Regions from separate parts of the Paenibacillus sp. FSL H8-0537 genome, predicted to be linked through region 1. Evidence: predicted binding sites of a transcription regulator. Region 1 holds the regulator's gene; the other holds the start of a gene.

The links. The regulator Rex, encoded in region 1, represses fermentation and respiration genes when NADH is low (regulators of the CRP and FNR family bind a similar motif). The targets are predictions, from matches to a motif close to TTGTGAAATATTTCACAA.
Region 2: a site for Rex is predicted at 6,180-6,197, ahead of nirB (nitrite reductase large subunit NirB). Genes of this name have one in related genera too.

Annotation. Positions count from the first base shown of each region.
Region 1 covers NZ_CP150290.1:4,059,245-4,069,179, forward strand. The annotation lists gene MHB80_RS17095 (AAA family ATPase) at 1-1,416, opposite strand, end outside; gene MHB80_RS17100 (hypothetical protein) at 1,409-1,951, opposite strand; gene MHB80_RS17105 (hypothetical protein) at 2,098-2,625, opposite strand; gene MHB80_RS17110 (amidohydrolase) at 2,625-3,935, opposite strand; gene MHB80_RS17115 (redox-sensing transcriptional repressor Rex) at 3,907-4,563, opposite strand; gene dinG (ATP-dependent DNA helicase DinG) at 4,560-7,424, opposite strand; gene MHB80_RS17125 (hypothetical protein) at 7,443-8,183, opposite strand; gene panD (aspartate 1-decarboxylase) at 8,297-8,680, opposite strand; gene panC (pantoate--beta-alanine ligase) at 8,673-9,515, opposite strand; gene panB (3-methyl-2-oxobutanoate hydroxymethyltransferase) at 9,538-9,935, opposite strand, start outside.
Region 2 covers NZ_CP150290.1:2,285,878-2,295,812, reverse strand. The annotation lists gene pflA (pyruvate formate-lyase-activating protein) at 1-223, opposite strand, end outside; gene pflB (formate C-acetyltransferase) at 240-2,513, opposite strand; gene MHB80_RS09675 (hemerythrin domain-containing protein) at 2,583-3,212, opposite strand; gene nirD (nitrite reductase small subunit NirD) at 3,253-3,618, opposite strand; gene nirB (nitrite reductase large subunit NirB) at 3,686-6,112, opposite strand; gene MHB80_RS09660 (right-handed parallel beta-helix repeat-containing protein) at 7,126-8,661, opposite strand; gene MHB80_RS09655 (S-layer homology domain-containing protein) at 8,926-9,453, opposite strand; gene MHB80_RS09650 (radical SAM protein) at 9,895-9,935, opposite strand, start outside.

The DNA.
Region 1 (9,935 bases):
CGCGTCTAGAAAAACCTGACGCTTCGGTGCCAGCATTGCAATCGTCTTGCCCATTAATTCGTCAAGGATGGAGCGATTGATTTTCGCCCATGCATCAGGCGTCATCATTTCGGGATGAATAATGCCTAGCTCCGTTAAGCCCGACTCGACAAGTGTGCGGACAATGTTCATCGCCTGGTCAAAGTCGCCACGCGACCCTGTGCTGCGATTGCCGTAGAAGATTTCCTCGGCCGCCGCCCCGCCAAGCGCAATCATAATTTGCCCATTTAGAAAATCCCGTGTGTATAAATAACGGTCCTGCTCTGGATTATGACGAACATAGCCTAGCGCCTGACCACGTGGAGACAAGGCAACCTGAGATACGCTGCCCGGGCGGAGCAGCTCAGCTGAAATCGCATGGCCGAGCTCATGCAGCGCCACACGCTCGCGCTCCTCCTTCGTCGCCTCGCGGTCCGTCTTCTCGCCCATCATGACCTTGTCTATCGCCATAGCCAGATGCTGCTCTTCAATAACCTCGCTTTGCTCCCGCATCGCATAAATCGCACCTTCGTTCATGACGCTCTCCAGCTGGGCACCGGAAAAGCCAAACGACTCGGCCGCTACCTTCTCCAGCTCCACCGTATCGGCAAGCGGCTTGTTGGCCGCATGAATATTCAATATTTGATGGCGCGCTTTTTTGTCCGGCAGCTCTACCCCAATATGGCGATCGAACCGTCCGGGCCTAAGCAGGGCGCTGTCGAGCATTTCTTTACGGTTCGTTGCTGCAATAATGAGCAGCCGCGGCGCTGTATCGGCATGAATACCGTCCATTTCCGTGAGCAGTTGATTGAGCGTTTGATCATATTCCCGATGCTGCCCGCCATCGCGCTTGCCCCCGATAACCTCGATCTCATCGATAAAAATAACGGCGCTTTCCTTGCCCGCTTTCTTCGCCTTCGTCCGGGCTTCTTTGAATAAATCGCGTATCCGGCCTGCGCCGACGCCGACGTACATCTCCACAAATTCACTGCCGGAGGCAGCCAGATAAATCGAGTCGGTATACTGTGCTGCGGCTTTCGCCATTAGCGTCTTCCCGGTTCCCGGAGGTCCCGTCAGCAAAATCCCCTTCAAGGGCCGAATGCCCAGCTTGCTCAGTTCCTCATGTCGGACGAGAAAATCAAGCGCCTCGATCAACTCCTGCTTGGCACGCTCCTGTCCGCCGATTTGCTCAAAGGAAAAGGGCACGCTGCTTGACACCTTTCGCCGCTTCGTTCCGGAAGCATGTGCGAATTTGCCTCTGCCAGTCGCTAAATACACGACAGCAGCTGCGATAATGACAAGCAGTACGAAAGGCATTAAATCCACATTTACAAATAAAAGAAAGGCAATTAATACCGGAACAAAGCCAATCGCCATTTCGATGCCGTATTTACGCATAGCTGGACACCTCCAGCTGCGGGGCAACGCGCGGAAGGATGATATACTTCGTAGCCTTGCCATCTTTCAGCGTAATATAGACATTGCTGTCATCGATATCGGTAATGGCCTCCACACCCGAATGTTCATCTGCCAAAGCTTTAAGTGCCTCCGGAATAGCAGAATAGTTTTTGTGCTCCATCGCTTCGGCCACTTTGAATAAAGACGATGACCACAGCTGATCCAGCTTCGCATTCGAGCCGGTATTCGCAATATCGAGCTGAATGTCGCGACTCTTGGCGACTGATTTGCTTTGCTCGACTATCGTTTCATATACATGCTTTAAATCCGCTCCGGCTGTAAGCGTCAGCGGGAAAGTAATACGGTCCGTATCCATAATAGGTGTGTCGGATGAAGCAATGCCTTCTATTTGATCAACCGCCTTGGCAAGCGGAGCTGCGAATGCAACCTGATGATAAATAAGCCAGCCTCCAAACAAAACGAGGGCGGACGCAGCAGCTGTTAGCAAAATCGGCATGATCCTGAGTTTGAACATCGTAAAAATCCCCCTCTCAAAATGACGGTGATATATCACTCGTATATCAACTCCGATACACGAAAGTATATCACATCGCCCTTTGAATAAGGGGGTGTAATAATAGCCAGCAATTCCAGCTGTTACAGCTTAAGCATTCCATACAGCTAGGACGCCTTGTCACCTACTAAACTATATTGCTTCACAAATGCGCCATCGCGGAACGAATAATAGGCATAATAATATTTCGTTATCGCTTCATCACGGCTGTAAAAAATTTCCCATACCGGCTCGCCGTTCAGCAATCCCGGCTGTGTCCTTTTAACATCCGCATCCGGCTTACTGCTCAGTAACGCAGATTCCGCCTGTTCTGCTGTAATATGCTCCGTTGCTTTCAGTGTAAGCACAGGACTTTCGACTGTTGTCAGAAATACGTAAACTTCTTGTTCATCCGCGGTCTTCCCTTTTACTACCCAGGAAATGCCATCCCACACCTGCTTTGTCATGCCCGTAACTTCCGTCAACTGTGCGGCTTCTACAGCATACGCCTTAATTGGAGCTTCCTCTGCCCATAATTCCTTATGCACAGCACGGTAATAAACAATCGTAACGGTCAACAAGGCGATAACAAAAACAATTGAAATAAAGACAGCCCGTTTTACCGTCCAAAACGGCTTTCTCGTTCTCGCCCGCATTATGCCTTCAACAACCTCTCGAAGCTCGCCTGAGCATCGTGACGAATTTTCTCCTCATCAAGCAATGTGCATTCGCCATCCCGTACAACCTGACGGCCGTCTACCCATACATGCTTGACGTCGCGGCCCGAGCCCGCGTACACCAGATGGGACACAATATCCGTCTGTGGGTAAAAATGCGGCTGTTCAATATCGATGGCGATGAAATCCGCCTTCATGCCTTCGCGTAGGCGGCCAATTGAATCTTCCTGCCAAATGGAGCGAGCGCCGTATACCGTTCCCATACGCAAAGCTTCAATGGCAGGAACAACCGTAGGATCGCCAGAAACACCCTTATGCAGCAGAGCCGCAAGGTTGATCTCCTTGAACAGGTCAAGATTGTTGTTGCTCGCCGCGCTATCCGTGCCTAAGGATACCGTTACACCAGCGCGAAGCAAATCAGGAACACGGGCAATGCCGCTTGCCAGCTTGAGGTTGCTGACCGGGTTATGCGATACAGCTACTTTGCGCTGCGCAAGCAGCGCAATTTCCTCGTCATTCAAATGCACCGCATGAGCGACAAGTGCCGGACGCGAGAAGAAGCCTAAATTGTCGAGATGCTGAACGGGACGAACGCCATAATCGCGAACGTTCTGCTCTACTTCGGCAATCGATTCAGACATATGCGTGTGCAGCGGCAAATCATAATCATGAGCAGCCTGCACGAATTTCTCAATATAATCGGGTGGGCATGTATAAGGCGCATGCGGCGAAATCATCGTCGTAATACGGCCATTTGCCTTGCCGTTCCAATCGCGTGCGAAAGCGATCGCTTCCGCCAGCTTCGCTTGCTGCACATCCTCTGGGCAGAGGCCAATGACACCGCGCGTCAGACAGCCGCGAATGCCGGACTGTTCCACGACTTCGGCCAGCTGATCCATGCGGTCATACATATCCACGAAAGCCGTTGTACCGGATTTCAGCATTTCTACCACGGCAAGCGCGCTGCCCGCACGTGTATCAAGGTCGATGTATTTGCCCTCCATCGGCCACATTTTTTGCTCCAGCCAGACTTGCAGGTTTTGATCATCGGAATAGCCGCGCAGCAAGGTCATAGCCGCATGCCCATGTGTGTTTACTAGGCCTGGCATAAAAGCAAGCTTGCTGCCGTCCAGCTTCTGCACATCGGCTTGCAGCCCGGTTGGAGCTTCTGCTCCGATATATGTAATGCGATCATCGGTCACAACCATATGCCCTTGAAGCACATGCTCGCCGTCCTCCATCGTTACAAAACGTCCATTTTCAATCCAAATTTGGCTCATTTTCGTCATTCCTTTCCCTCTCCAAGTAATACGCCAGACTTAGCAGCTCTTTCGTAAAGTCAGCATGATGAATGCGAATTTCTTCTGGTACCTTCAATATCGCTGGCGCAAAATTGAGCAAGCCTTCAATGCCCGCATCTATAAATTGATTAGCAACGTTTTGCGCTTCAAATCCGGGAACGGTAATAATCCCAATTCGAATATTATTCTCCTCAACCGTATGTTTCAGCATATCCATCGGCATTACGGTCAAATTATTAATTTGCGAGCCGATTTTAGATGGATGCACATCAAACACCGCAATAATTTTCATATTGTCTTTAGAATATTTATTATAATTGCATAGAGCATGACCCAAATTACCCGCACCGACAAGCGCCACATTAATCGTCTGATCAAGCTTGAGTATTTGGCGAATTTTTTCAATTAAATATGTCACATCATAGCCGATGCCCTTGCGGCCAAAATCGCCGAAATACGCCAAGTCCTTGCGGATTTGCGCCGGATTTAAATCCAGCTTGACGCCAAGCTCCTGGGACGAAACGGTCTGCACCTCCCGGTTGTTCAGCTCGTTCAGCACTTGCAGGTAAATGGGGAGGCGTCTTACGACGGCCTCCGATATTTTCGTCTGCTTCACCCGTTCTCCTCCTCCTTCTCGGCACCAAGCCATTCTCTCATTCTCGGTACAATTTGTTCGATATGCATATGCTCAATTTTCGGTCCAGGCAAAGAATAGAGAAAATGCTTGCCATAATACGTTTCAATAACCCGCGTATCATAAATAATGACTATCCCTTTATCCTTCGCCGTTCGCACGAGCCTGCCAAATCCTTGCTTGAAGCGAATAACCGCTTGCGGAATCGACAGCTTCATAAATGGATTTTGCTTTTGGCGCTGCAGCAATTCCGACTTCGCCTCCAGCAGCGGATGATTCGGTGGTTGGAATGGCAGTCTGACGATGGCAAGGCAAGTTAAGGCTTCGCCAGGAATGTCAACGCCCTCCCAAAAGCTGCTTGTGCCAAGCAGCACAGACTCCGGCTGCTGTAAAAACCGCCGCGTCAGCTTCGTACGGTTGCCGCTGTCGATGCCTTGGCCTAGCACTTGAATGCTGGTGGCCGCAAGCGCCGCCTTAAGCGGATCGTATACCTGCTTTAGCATGCGGTAAGAGGTAAACAGCACTAGCATTCTGCCATTAGTCTGCTGCACCGCATCTGCTAAGGAAGAGACGAGCATTGAAATAAATGCGGGCTCTCCCGCTGAGCCTTTAAGAACAGGGAAATTGCGCGGAATAATAACGAGCGCTTGTTCACGGTAATTAAATGGCGATGCCAGCTGCACGGTACGCAGCCTTCCCGCTTCTTCAAAGCCGCCAAGACCAAGCTGCTCTTCAGCGAACTGGAATGATTTTTGTACCGATAGAGTGGCGGACGTTAAAATAATGCTGTCCTTCACATCGAATAAATACTGCTGAAGCTGGCTGCTCACATCAATCGGCACCGCATAAAGATGCAGCGATCGATGCTTGTAAGTCATATTGGCTTCCAGCCAGAACACGTCCGTCGTCTGATCGACCTTCATAAAGCTGCGCAGATCATCCTTGACTCTCGTCAAATCGCGTAAAGCGCCATTCAAGTCCGTTACAAGCGCCTGTACCGCCAGCTCATCGATGCGATCTTTAATCTCCTCGGACATTTTCTCAGCCGTCTTCAGCACCCGAATGAGCTCCGTATGAATATTGGTCTCTTCGGCGAGCACTTCGGACCAGCCTTCCGGGAGGCTATCGCCTCGCAAACGGTACACAGATTGATTGTTTTCACCCGTCGCATCAGGAGAAGCTTGAACAAAGCTGTACAGCATCTCAAACAGCCTTTCCCAATGCTCCCTCACTTCCGTAAAGGCGGGAATAATGGTATCAATCGTTTCCAGCCAGCCTTGCACCCGCTCATCGCTTTCCTGCTGGAGATGAATGCGCAGAGATGGCAGCAGCCCGGAACGAGCGTCCTTAAACATACGCGTAAACGCATTGGTTATCGTATAGTAGCCGAGCTGCATGCCCAGATGCTTGCTTGCTACTTCCTCCACATGATGCGCCTCATCGACAATCAAATGGCTGTAGGTCGGCAGCAGCCGATGATCGGCCTGAATGTCTGTGAACAGCATGGAGTGATTCGTAATGCACACATCAGCTATATTGGCTTCATGCTTCGCACGATGATAATAACAGCGTTTAAACCAAGGACACGCCCGGTTCAGACAGGAATCTGCATCGCTGGCAACGGTAGACCAGAAGTCGGTCCCCTTATTGCTGAAATTCAGCTCCTCTTGATCTCCCGTTTCCGTCTCGCCCAGCCACACGACCATTTGCGAGGCTGTAATCGCATCGTCAACGGGGGACATCATATCCCTTGTATTTATTTTACTTTCAAACTTGCGCAGGCACAAATAATTCCCTCTGCCCTTGAAGATTGAAGCCCGAAACTCTATCGGCAAAATCTGCTTAAGCAGCGGTACATCGCGATGCCTCAGCTGCTCTTGCAAATTAATGGTATGCGTGCTGACGACTATCTTCTCATCCTGGCGGATACCATAATAGAGCGCGGGAATTAAATAGCCGAGAGACTTTCCTGTACCCGTTCCTGCTTCAATAAGCAAATGGCGTTTGCTGTCGAGCGAGTCAAACACTTCACGGAACATCGTCGTCTGCGCTTCGCGTTCTTCATAATTAGGAAATTGCTCAATAAAGCGCTGCTTGATTTCATCCAAATATTGCTCGAATGACATCTCCTGCAAAGGCGAGGCTCCCTCTTCGCTGCGCGCGGGCTTTTCCTCTGTCCATTCTCTAGCTTTCAGTGCAAACTGGTTGAAAAAATCATAATCGGGGACGCCCATTACGATGTTTTGTTCTACCTGTTTTAGCGTAACCGTAATAAACCAGCTCAAATCGCTGCCATTGTCTACAAGCGAAGATAACCGCTGCAAAGTCAGCAGCGGCAGGCTCCGAAGCTTTTGTACCGATTTGGCAAATATAACGGCGGTCGCCATCGCATCGCTATCAGCGCGATGATGATGCTCATGCGTAATGCCGAACTGCTCAGAAACAGCACCAAGCTGATAAGAAGTTATCGATGGAAAAAGAATGCGCAGCAGCTCAATTGTATCGAGCCTGCGCCCTGCAAACGTATGGTACCCGCTGCGATCGAGCGCTTGGTTTAGAAAACCAGCGTCAAAATTGACATTATGCGCCACGAGCACCGCATCATCAAGCAGCGGAATCATGTCCATCAGCACATCAGACAGCTCCGGCGCATCCGCCACCATCGCCTCGTCAATGCCGGTAAGCTGCGTAATAAACGGCGGTATGGCAATCGTTGGCTTTACAAACGAATTATACGTATGAATAACTTCAAGATCATCATCTAGGAGGACCAGCCCCACCTGTAAAATATCATCGGAGGCGCTGTGTCCGGTCGTTTCCAAATCAAGCACTGCATATTTCATAAAATAAATCCGATCCTCTCACAAGCAGCATAGCTCCGTGCTGCCGAACAATAATGACAACTGCTGTGGACGTTCCCGGCAGCTCTGCAAATTATTCAGCGGATCCTTAAAGCTTGGGTCCAGCTCATAGGCTTTAAGGAAAAATTGCTCTGCCTGCTCCAAGTTTAAATGAACCGCTTGAATGCACCCAAGGGCATTATAGCTTAAAGCGAGCCATTTCGGATAGTCCGTAAGTCCAATTAGCAGTTGAAAATGACGCTGCGCCTCACTCCAATTTTGCAGGTGCATATTCGTCATAGCCAAAAACAGCCTTGCCAAATTGCATTCCGGCAGGTGGTTTACAGCAAGCTGGAACTGCTTTGCAGCATGGGAAAACATAAATAATTGATAATAGCCCTGTCCTTTGGATATGAGCTCCGCTTGTTCCACAGTCATGCCAGAAATAGGCTGCTGCGAAACGTTTGGTTTGTCCGCTTGCAGTGGTGACGACACTTGCTGCACAGCCGCTAATGCTTGACCTTCATACTCCGCTGCCGCTGTAAGCAGTGAAGCATTGGATTGCTCAGCTTCATCCTCTGTAAAACCGGCAAATTTTTCTTCAAAATCAATCCATTGCTCAATTAAAGAATCGCTGATCTGCTTTAAAGCGTAAAGCTGCTCATCATAATATTGCTTCTGTTCCTCCGCCGCCAGAGGGTAGGAATCAATAATGTTGTCGAGCATTTCGTTCATCGTCGCAAACATATGCTGGAACATCATGCATCCCGCCTTCACCAAAGAATTGAGGAGTGATAACCTCATTCTTTGTTAAGCGGGTGCTTTTCATACTTGGAACCAGCCTTTACATAACGGAGGAACTGACAACAGCCTGCTTACAAAATCGTCGCATGTATTTCTTCTGTCAATTGCGAAACCGGACGGTTCGCCTCATCCAAAATAACGACTCGCGGCTTGTAATTTCTAGCCTCTTCCTCCGTCATCGATGCATAAGAAATGATAATGACCGTATCTCCTGGCTGCACGAGGCGGGCGGCTGCGCCATTCAGGCAAATAACGCCAGAGCCTCGTTCCCCCTTTATAACGTACGTTTCAAGGCGTGCACCATTATTATTGTTGACGATCTGCACTTTTTCATTGGCCCAAAGATCCGCCGCATCCATTAAATCCTCATCAATGGTAATGCTGCCGACGTAATTGAGGTTGGCCTCCGTTACCGTCGCGCGGTGCAGCTTTGATTTCATCATCGTTCTAAACATTGCCATTCACCTCCCAAGGTTCAAACAACTCATTATCAATTAAGCGGGTTGACCCAAATTTTACGGCTAAAGCCAAAATATAACTCTGCTGGCCCCGGTGAAACGGTACCTCCGCAACAGGAGTAGCAAGCGCTGGATATTCCAGCACTTCGACATAATCGATATTTGCAAGCGGTGCTTCACTGATCGCAGCACGCACTTTGTTCTCGAGCGCTGCTGGCGTTAGCGAAGCCTCCTTCATCCATTCCCGCGCCTTTGCAAGCGACGAAGAAAGGACGACAGCCTGCGCCCGCTGCTCCGCATTCAAATACACATTGCGCGAGCTGAGCGCCAGACCATCCGGCTCCCTTACAATCGGGCAGGGCACGATCGTTACCGGAAAATTCAAGTCATCGGTCATTTGCGCAATGACCGCAACCTGCTGAGCATCCTTCATGCCAAAGTATGCCCGGTGTGGCTGCACCAGATGAAACAGCTTGCTGACGACCGTCCCAACGCCGTCAAAATGGCCTGGGCGCGATGCACCGCATAAGCGGTCTGTCACATCGCTGACAAGCACCTTCGTCAGCACCTTGCGCGGGTACATTTCGCTGACGGATGGCATAAACACTAGATCAACGCCATTTTCAGCAGCAATGGATAGATCGCGCTGCTCATTGCGCGGATACGTTTCAAAATCCTCGCTTGGCCCAAATTGCAGCGGATTGACGAAAATCGAAAGTACGGTGATATCATTTTCCGCTGCTGCCTGCCGCATTAAACTGGCATGTCCTTCATGCAAATACCCCATCGTTGGCACAAAACCGATACTTGGCTTACTGCCGCCGCTCCACATCTTCTTTTGCTGCGCTTTTAGCTCATCTATGGTTCGGCACAAAATCACGCTGCTCAGCCCCCTCTCCAGCCTGCTCGCTATCACCCGCACCTTTGACACCATTCACATGCTCGCGGGTCGCTGAACCGCCATAGAGGCTGTCTACAGCGTCCTCAGACCTTTTACCGAACACATGCTCCTCCGCTGGAAACTCACCGGATTTGACTTCACTTACGAAAGCTCCGATGGCATCGCGAATCGTTGAACCGATGTCTGCGTACACTTTCACCATTTTTTTCTTAATAACGGGTGATGAATATTGCAAAATATCATGATACACAAGCACCTGTCCATCACATCCGCGGCCTGCTCCAATGCCAATCGTTGGAATCGACAGCTCGCGGCTGATACGGTCCGCAATTGTCTCCGTTACAAGCTCCA
Region 2 (9,935 bases), 1.8 Mb from region 1:
TAACCGTAATGCCGCCGCCAGAGCGGCGGTAATACGGCACATAGGGCTCTATTTCCCGCAAAATATCGTCGACCGTCACCTGTTTTCCTGCTCCAGTATCCCACGTATCCGGGTTGTGGCAAAACTGGCATTGCAAAGCGCAGCCCTGCATAAAAAGCACGAAACGAATGCCCGGTCCATCGACGGTTCCAAACGTATCAAAGGAATGGATTCTGCCTAACATGCTTAGGGCCTCCTTTCTATACCGCGCCGTGGAACGTGCGGTTAATGACATCGAGCTGCTGCTCGCGGGTCAATTTAATAAAATTAACGGCATAGCCTGATACACGAATCGTCAGCTGCGGGTAGTTTTCCGGATGCTCCATCGCATCCAGCAGCTGCTCCCGTTCAAATACGTTAACGTTTAAATGATGGCCGGAGCTATCCGCATAACCGTCAAGCAGCGAAACGAGATTGTTAATGCGCGTCAGCGGCTCCTTGCCGAGCGCCTTCGGAATAATCGAGAACGTATTGGAAATGCCGTCGAGACAATCCTCGTACGGAATTTTAGCAACGGATGCGAGCGAGGCAAGCGCACCCTTGCGGTCTCTGCCATGCATCGGATTAGCGCCGGGCGCAAAAGGTTCCCCTGCTTTTCTGCCATCCGGCGTGCTGCCCGTTTTTTTGCCATACACGACGTTCGATGTGATCGTCAGCACCGACATTGTTGGCAAAGCGCCGCGGTAGGTGCGATGCTTGCGCAGCTTATTCATAAACGTTTCCGTGAGCTGCACAGCGATCCAGTCTACCCGCTCGTCATTGTTGCCGTACATCGGATATTCGCCCTGAATGTCAAAATCGACAACGATGCCGTTTTCATTGCGAAGCGGAATAACAACCGCATGCTTGATTGCACTCAAGCTGTCCGCCACAACGGACAAGCCCGCAATGCCGCATGCCATCGTACGCAAAATCTCGCGGTCATGCAGCGCCATCTCCAGCCGCTCATATGCATATTTATCATGCATGTAATGGATGATGTTCAGCGTGTTCATGTATAGGCCAGCGAGCCATTCCAGCATAGCGTCATATTTGCCCATCACCTCTTGATAATCGAGGCGCAAATCGCTCGTGATCGGGGCAAATGCCGGCCCAACCTGCATACCGGATACCTCATCTACTCCACCATTGATGGCATAGAGCAGCGCTTTTGCCAGGTTCGCCCTAGCTCCGAAAAATTGCATCTGCTTGCCGATCCGCATCGCGGAGACGCAGCAGGCAATGCCGTAATCATCGCCGAACTGCGGGCGCATAATGTCATCATTTTCATATTGAATCGAGCTCGTTTCAATCGACACCTTGGCGCAATATTTTTTGAAGTCTTCCGGCAGGCTCGCTGACCACAGTACGGTCAAATTCGGCTCCGGTGCCGGACCTAAATTGTATAAAGTATGAAGAATACGGAAGGAGCTGCGCGTCACCCGCGTCTGGCCATTGACCGCCATGCCGCCAATCGACTCTGTCACCCAGGTCGGATCACCGCTGAACAGCTCATTATAGTCCGGTGTCCGCAAAAACTTCACGATCCGCAGCTTCATGACAAAATGATCCATCAGCTCCTGTGCCTGCTCCTCCGTCAGCCTTCCTTCCAGCCGATCGCGCTCGATATAAATATCGAGAAAGCTGGAAACGCGCCCAAGGCTCATCGCCGCGCCGTTCTGCTCCTTAATCGCCCCAAGATAAGCAAAATACAGCCATTGGAACGCTTCCTTCGCCGTAGCTGCCGGCCTAGATATGTTGCAGCCGTAGGCAAGGCTCATCTGCTTAAGCTCTTGCAGCGAACGGATTTGCTCGGATATTTCCTCTCGGTCGCGAATTGTCTCCTCCGTCATCGTGCCTGTTTCCAGCAGCAGCAGCTCCTGCTTTTTACCCACGATGAGACGATCGACCCCATACAAGGCTACCCGGCGGTAATCGCCAATAATTCGGCCGCGTCCATAAGCATCTGGCAGCCCCGTAATGATTCCTGCTTTGCGCGCTGCCCGCATTTCTGAGGTGTAGGCATCAAACACGCCTTGGTTATGGGTTTTGCGAACCTCGGTAAACATTTTGATCATTTCGGCGGGCAGCTCGAAGCCGTAAGCCTCGCAGGCATCAACGACCATTTTGATGCCGCCGAATGGCTGAATGGAGCGCTTCAATGGCGCGTCGGTTTGCAGCCCGACAATCTGCTCCTTCTTCTGGTCAATGTAACCGGGAGCGTGGGCGGTAATGCTCGAAACTGTATTTAGATCAATATCCAGTACACCTCCGTTTGCCCGCTCCTGCTTGACGAGGTGCTGGATTTTTTGCCAAAGCTCGACCGTTGCCTCAGTGGCTCCTGCCAAAAAGGCCTCATTGCCTGTATAAGGCTGCAGATTATGATCCAGAAAATCCTTTACATCAATGCGCTCCTGCCATTTTCCTGCTGCAAAGCCCCGCCAAGCGCCCGCAGATTCTGCCACTTTAATGCGATCGGTATGATTGACAGCCATCTTTTCCGCCTCCTATATCCTATATAGCTACAGTATAAAACTAGATCCCTTTTTATAATGTGAAAATTATCACAATCTATAAAATAAATAATGATTTTCCAGCCGGATATGCTCCAGCAGCTTTGCTTCCAGCTGCCTCAGCCTGCTGTACGTATAAGCGAAAGCTTCACACGCATCATCTGGCAGCATATAATGCGCCGAAGCCAGCCTAATATGCAGCAGCATATTGCCGATCCGCCTATGGTCGCCTTCAAGCTTCTCGACCATTTGCTTCGCCTGCCTAAATGCACTAGCAGAATTGCGCCGCTCATATTTCAGAATAAGCGGGAAAAAGCATTCTTCCTCGTCAATCAAATGCTGCTCCAGCAAAGCCTTTAAAGCATGGAAGCGCTGCTGCAGCTCAATCAGCTGGCGGTGCTGGCTGCCATGAACGCTCGTAATGAGCGCCGTCAATTCATGCAGCAACGGCAGCTCGGCTCTGAGAAACAGATGATAGCCAAACATGAGCTGCCGCACCATTCCGGCAATTGACTGCTCGCTCCAATCTGCCGCTTTCAGCTTCTCCGGCTGAATGCCGATGTCCTGCCGCTCCTTCTGCTCCAAAAGTGCATGCAGCAGGTGGTTGCCACTGCAGCACGCACACTCTCCGAAACCCTTCTTGCCTTGATCACCTTCTCTGTTAAGCGTCGCCGTATTCAATAGATAAACCTCCTTTGTTCATTTAAGATACTTGCCTCTATTATTCCAGTCCGAGCTGCCTTGCTTGCTCTAGCGTCAGTCCCATCTGTACGTTCTTGCCCTCCACCTTCAGTGGATAGGTTTGCACCAAGCCGGAATCAGGCGCCTGCACCTGCCCGCTATCCAGCGCAATCTTCCAATCATATAACGGGTCCAGCACAAAATGTCCCGATACCATGCCTTCCGCCAGCGGCCCTCCCCTGCGATGGGGACTGCGATTGTCCAGCGCATACAAGGTGCCGTCGGTTGTAAGAAACACAGCAATCTCCTTTTGTTTCAAGCGAATAACCCGCCCCATTCGTTCGCGAAAATCCTCGAGTGTGCCGATTTTAATATAGGTCAAATCTTGATTTACCTGGGTGGTCATTTGGACTCTCCTCGCCTTCTATCCTTTAAATTTTAGTAACTGCTCAGCCTACCCTGCATGCGCTTGCCTATTTCATTTGAATCGCATCAAACAGATAGCTGCTTTCCCGCTGCTCCTCAAGCGCTGTGCTCCAAGGCTCCTTCAGTTCGGCTAGCGCGGCTAAAATATCCTGATACAGCTCGCGGCGGCGATCCATATTGTCAACAACCTCCGCTTTAATCGCCTCTATGCCAACGCGCTCCACCCACTCCGAAGTGCGCTCCAAGTAATTCGCCGTCAAACGATAATATTGGGTAAAAGCACCCACCATCTGCACAAGCTCTTCATCCGTTTTTACTTTGCACAGCAGCTCGGCGATGCGCGGCTTGATTCCACCATTGCCGCCAACGAACATTTCCCAGCCGCCGTCATTGCCGACGATGCCAATATCCTTCGTACACGACTCGGCGCAGTTGCGCGGACAGCCATTCACGGCCATTTTGAACTTGGCGGGCATATCGATCCGCTCAAATGTTTTTTCCAGCCGAATGCCCATGCCGATCGAATCCTGTGTACCGAAGCGGCAAAATTGCTGGCCGACGCAGGTTTTCACTGTACGCAGCGCCTTCGCATAGGCATAGCCCGAGGGCATATCCAGCTCTTCCCATACGAGCGGCAAATCTTCTTTCGCAACCCCGATTAAATCAAGCCGCTGGCCTCCGGTCACTTTGACCATTTTTACATCATATTTCACGGCAACATCGGCAATTTTCTTCAAATCCTGCGGCGTCGTCACGCCGCCATACATCCGCGGCACAACCGTGTAGGTGCCATCCTTCTGAATGTTGGCGTTCATCCGTTCATTAACGAAGCGCGAATCCTTCTCGTCCTCATGCTCCTGCGGCCACAGCATGCCCAAGTAATAATTGACCGCTGGGCGACATTTCGAGCAGCCCTCCGGATTGTGCCACTCCAGTACATGCATAACCTCTTTCACAGTCGTCAGATGCTTCTCTTTAATCGTAGCTACGATTTCATCGCGGCTGAGGCTCGTGCAGCCGCAAATGCCCGTCTTCGTCTTCTGGCCGGCATATTCGTCTCCCAACACATATTGCAGCAAATGGCTAACCGTCGGCACACAGCCTCCGCACGAACGCCCAGCCCCTGTGCACGCCTTTACCTCATCGACCGAAGTAAGCGAATTGTCCTTGATCGCCTTTACGATGCTCCCCTTCGATACGCCATTGCAGCCGCATACGATTTCATCGTCGGCCATTTGCGCTACGCGGTCAGCAGCCGACAACGCGGTGCCAGCTGCTCCCATCAGCTCTGCATAAATAGCCTCCGTCATGGCAGCCCCTTCGCGTACCCATTGCTGAATCCGGCTCGAATCGCTGACATCGCCGTAAAGCACACCGCCAACAATTGTATTTTCCTTAAGCAGCAGCTTCTTGTACTGCTGTTTCCAGTCATCCTGCTTGCGAATGACCGTCAGCTCTGGCTGATCCAAGAAGACGCCCGTCGAAAATACATCTACGCCCGAAATTTTCAGCTTCGTCGACACTTGCGTTCCCTCGTAAGGCTTCGTCTGCACGCCGCATAGCTGCTTCGCCAGCACGGCCCCCTGCTCAAACAGCGGGGCTACCAAGCCGTAGCAAACGCCGCGGTGCTCGGCGCATTCGCCAACTGCGTACACGCCTTCCGCCGACGTTTGCATGTAATCATCGACGACGATGCCCCGCTTCACTTCAAGACCGCTCGCGCTGGCCAAAGCCGTATTAGGCCGTATGCCCGCTGCCATAACGATAAAATCCGATTCCAGCTTCGTTCCGTCGCTGAAGGTCAGCCCCTCAACACGCTCACCGCCATAAATTTCCGCCGTCTGCTTTTCCATGAGGAAATGCAGCCCCTGCCGCTCCAGCTCCGCCTTCAACATCGCCGAAGCGCTCGTGTCAAGCTGACGCTCCATTAAATCCGCCATTAAATGAATGACCGTCACATTCATGCCCAAATTGAGCAAGCCCTTGGCAGCTTCCAGACCGAGCAGCCCGCCGCCTATAACAGCTGCATTGCGATATTGCTTCGCTGTCTCCAGCATGACGCTGCAATCCGCAATGTCGCGGAAGCCTACGACACCCTGCTTCTGATGCCCGGGAACGGGCAGTATAATGGGATTCGAGCCCGTAGCAATAATTAGACGGTCATAGGCTGCGGTCAACCCATTGTCCGCAAACACGATTTTTTGCTGCGTATCAATAGCCGTTATCGTCGTTCCCGTATGCAGCGTAATATGATGCTCCTCGTACCAAGCCCAACTGTTCAAAATAATATCATCTATCGTCTTACTGCCTTCCAATACATAAGAAAGCATAATCCGGTTATAGTTTGGATGCGGCTCGCTGCCGAATACCGTGATGTCATATTGCTCCGGTGACAGCTTGAGGATATGCTCCAGCGTGTTTACTCCCGCCATCCCATTGCCAATCAGCACAAGCTTTTGCCGTATTGCTCCCATTGTAAACGCCTCCCTGTAAAGCTTTCATTGTTCTTACCATCAGTATAAACAACAACGAGCGGGAGTTATGTGATATTTTTCACAAAACCAAAAATTATAATAAAAATAACCCCTCCCGCCATATTTCTTTAGCGAAAGGGCCGCGCGAATATCGCAAGCTGTCCAACATATTTTAAGCAGCACTCCCTAGGATGTGTATGCAATCGTGAGCCCTTGCTGCTGCTTGCTTATTGCCAATTCAATGCCAATTCCTCTGACCATTCAAGACCGAAGGAACCACAGCATGCGATTGTTGCTGAAAACACAGTTGCAGAGAGCAATGTGGCTGACAATACGTAGTTTTGGAGACTATTTCCTTTTTTCACGGACTGAGGTTCCGCTATTCTGGCTTTCAATCCCATTTCAGGACTTAAGCGGACAGGAGATCCGCTATTGCCCTCATAATCCTCTGAAAATGACGATGGGCAGCGCATTAGCGATTCCTGAGTCCGCAGCCGGTGCCAAAACCAGTGATTCGGTTGAATTAGCGGCTGCTGTGTCCTCCAAGTTGTGCCCACGAAGTCCGTCTTTGTGTCTTTGTGTCTTTGTGCAGGGAGCCCCCCCTCCCCCCCGAAACTAGCACCATGCAGCTGCCTTTTGCATATAGGACCTAGTAAAACAAAAAAAGAGGACGCCTGATTAATCAGAAGTCATCTTTTAATGGATCTACATGCATATACATATCAAGCTCTGTTATGGCAGCGGAATCGCGACTAGGCAACCAATTCGATAGGCTGTTTTGGCTTCTGCCTTTTTCTTCTTTGCCGGTCGGAGCGTGCGATAGCCTAGCTGCTCGGCGGTTTCCCAAATTTTTTACGGGTCTCGTCGCTAATGGAGCGGTTGGCATCATTGTATTATATTTGACCAACAATGATTTGCAGCAAATATAATTTTATAGTCCAGCCCCAGGGAAGCTTGCTTTTTCCTGGCGTTTTTTGCGTCTTTTTAACCGTTTGCCTGCTTAAGCTCTGCCGTTACTCATCTGCTCCAATATTAACAGCTGTACCCTGTACACGCGGCTGCCCATCGATATCCAGCGTACCGATAAGGGCGGTATCCGTGTCGCCAGCATCCATAGCTGGGGACGTCGCTTGCAGATGGAAGTCGTTCAATAAGACATTTGCGAACTTAGGATCTGCAAATACGGAATGTGAATCGCTGCCGGAATTTGCTTTGTATGCCGCGTAGCCGTTATACTCAACATTTTTCCAAACCCAGTAGGCATCCGAGCTTCCGCCTGGCGTGAAATACATATTGTAATCGACGATATTGCCGACATTTTGCGTATATTCGTTATAGATGAGGACGCCTGTCGAGCTGGCCACCATAATATTGTTTTTGATCACATTATTTTTCGTGTCAAATTGAACGTACAGCTGGCCTGCGCCGTCACCGATTGTATCGTTTTTGTACAGCGTATTGTTGATGATTTTGCTGTCTGTTGTAGAGCCGCGCTGCTTATCATAGCCGCCCATTGCAATGCCCGTTAGACGGTTATTGTAAATAATATTGCTGCGAACTGTAATATTGCTCGTAGATTTCCCTTTATGCTCGGAAGCTATTTCAATGCCAATATCATTGTTGTAGCTGTAGTTATGCTCGATGATGCTGTCCTTGCCGCCATCGACATAAATGCCGCCAGCTGCATGGCTGTTGTTGGGAAGCTTCTTGCCATAAGAAGGGTTGTTATTGGATGTAATATTGTACACATGGTTCCCCTTCACTAGACCGTTGCGTACCTGATCATAGGCTGTATTCGGGGCGGTCCCCTCAAAGCCGATCAGGTCGATGCCAATATTGTCATTGTCATGGATCAGATTATTCGTTACTTCGAATGTATCGACATTGCCATTGAGCACAAGCGATTCGCTGGAACCAAGCACCAAATTGTACAGCTCATTGCCGTCAATCGTCAGATTGTTAAGCGAGGCTGGCGACTTCGTGCCATATACGGCAATGCCATGAGCGTCGCGGCCTTGCAAGCCGCTGCCTGTCGGTGTCACCGTATTTTTAATCGCATGAACTTTATTGTCCAGCAGGCTGATATAGCTTCCAGCTCCGCTTACATAGATGCCTATCGGCACCTTATTTTTCGAAGTGCTTGTAAAGTTGCGGATTTCCAAGCCCTTAATGGTCACATGGCTGACATCGGTCAAGCTAACGAGGCCTTCCGCACCACTCGCCGTCAGTCCCGTGCCGTCAATAACAGCCACCTCTTCTCCGTAATTCGTGAAGATAATAGGCCCTGCCGCAGCTGAGCCAGAACGGGTTACGTTCAGCTTCTGCTTGTACACGCCACCCCGAACGTAAACTGTGCTTCCAGCTGGTACCGTATCAGCTGCATGCTGCAGCGTTTTCCATGGCGCGGTTATCGTACCGGCATTGGAATCATTGCCCGTCGTTGCGACATAATAATCAGCCCCCTCTGCCGAAACATCCGGTACCGAAACACCGATAACAAGCAAGGTGAATATCGCCATGCCGAGCATGGCGGTTACGTATTTATTCATTTTCATAACGAACGATCATCTCCTTGAGGAATGTTCTACTTTCATAGCAGCAGCCATTATACTATAGACCTCTGCTTATTTTCTCAGATATCTACCTTCATGACTTCCTTCTCTATTATATCGGTATTCTATCTTCTGTAAATGATAGGGGCGAACATCATTGATTAGAGCAAACTGCTGCCACAAGGCCGTTCCTTTACAGACGAAACTAAGCGAACTCAGTCCGATGAAATTCAGGACCAAGGCCGCTTAACTGAGCTTACTTTAGTTTATCATTTCAGTTTTCAACAGAAGTCTAAGAATGACGGTCGCTGCTTCCGCCCGTGTTACAGCTTGCTTCGGCTGGAATTTTCCACCTGGCGTTCCTATAAGCAAGCCCTCCTGAACAGCCTTGCTGACATCTTGCTTCGCCCAATCTGCAACCTCATCAGCATCCATGAAATTAGCCGTTTTCACCTCTGCCTCTTCAGACAGCTGTTTGCCTGCAAGAGCCTTTGCTTTGTTTAAAATGCTTGCCATTTCTTGACGCGTTATCGTATCGTTCGGCCGGAAATTACCGTCCTTTCCTCCCTGCACCAATCCCAGCTCAACGGCTACACCGATAGAGTCTGCATACCATGCATCGGAGGAAATATCTTTGAACGACACTGTTCCTGATTCTGAGGAGTAACCTAATGCACGAACAATCATGGTCGCAAATTCAGCGCGAGATGTGGTTTTGTTCGGAGCAAACTCCGATTCTCCTACTCCGGTAAGAATCCATTTGGAGGTGAAACCATGGAAACGACTCAATCCTACATTGAAACCTTAATGTTAAAACGGCTGTCGAGGGTGCTCGACAGCCGTTTTTTTTGATTACAGGGATCTAAATAACGCAATATCTCTAAAGCTTTTCAAACAAGATTCACACTCTCGCAAGGAGAGCGACCACTACCAGTTGGGAAGCTCAAACCCATCTATATGTTTCAATCCACGCTCTCGCACGGAGAGCGACAGCATATCTCGTGAAGCCTTGCGCAGCAAGGGGAAAATGGAACATTTCCGCGAACCTCTTCATTCAACTGCATATCCTAGCACTCATGAAAATGAAAATCCGAGTTTTCCCTTATCTGGCGCAATGTGCGAAACTCCCCGGGTTTTCATGGGAGCTTAACGTTCGCGCGACACTTCTCTTTTATCCTAGCATCCAAACCTGCCACTTACAATCATTTCCTGTAAAATCCAGTCATACCCTCAAGGCTCAAACCCCGCCTGACTTATAAACAGCTGCTCCT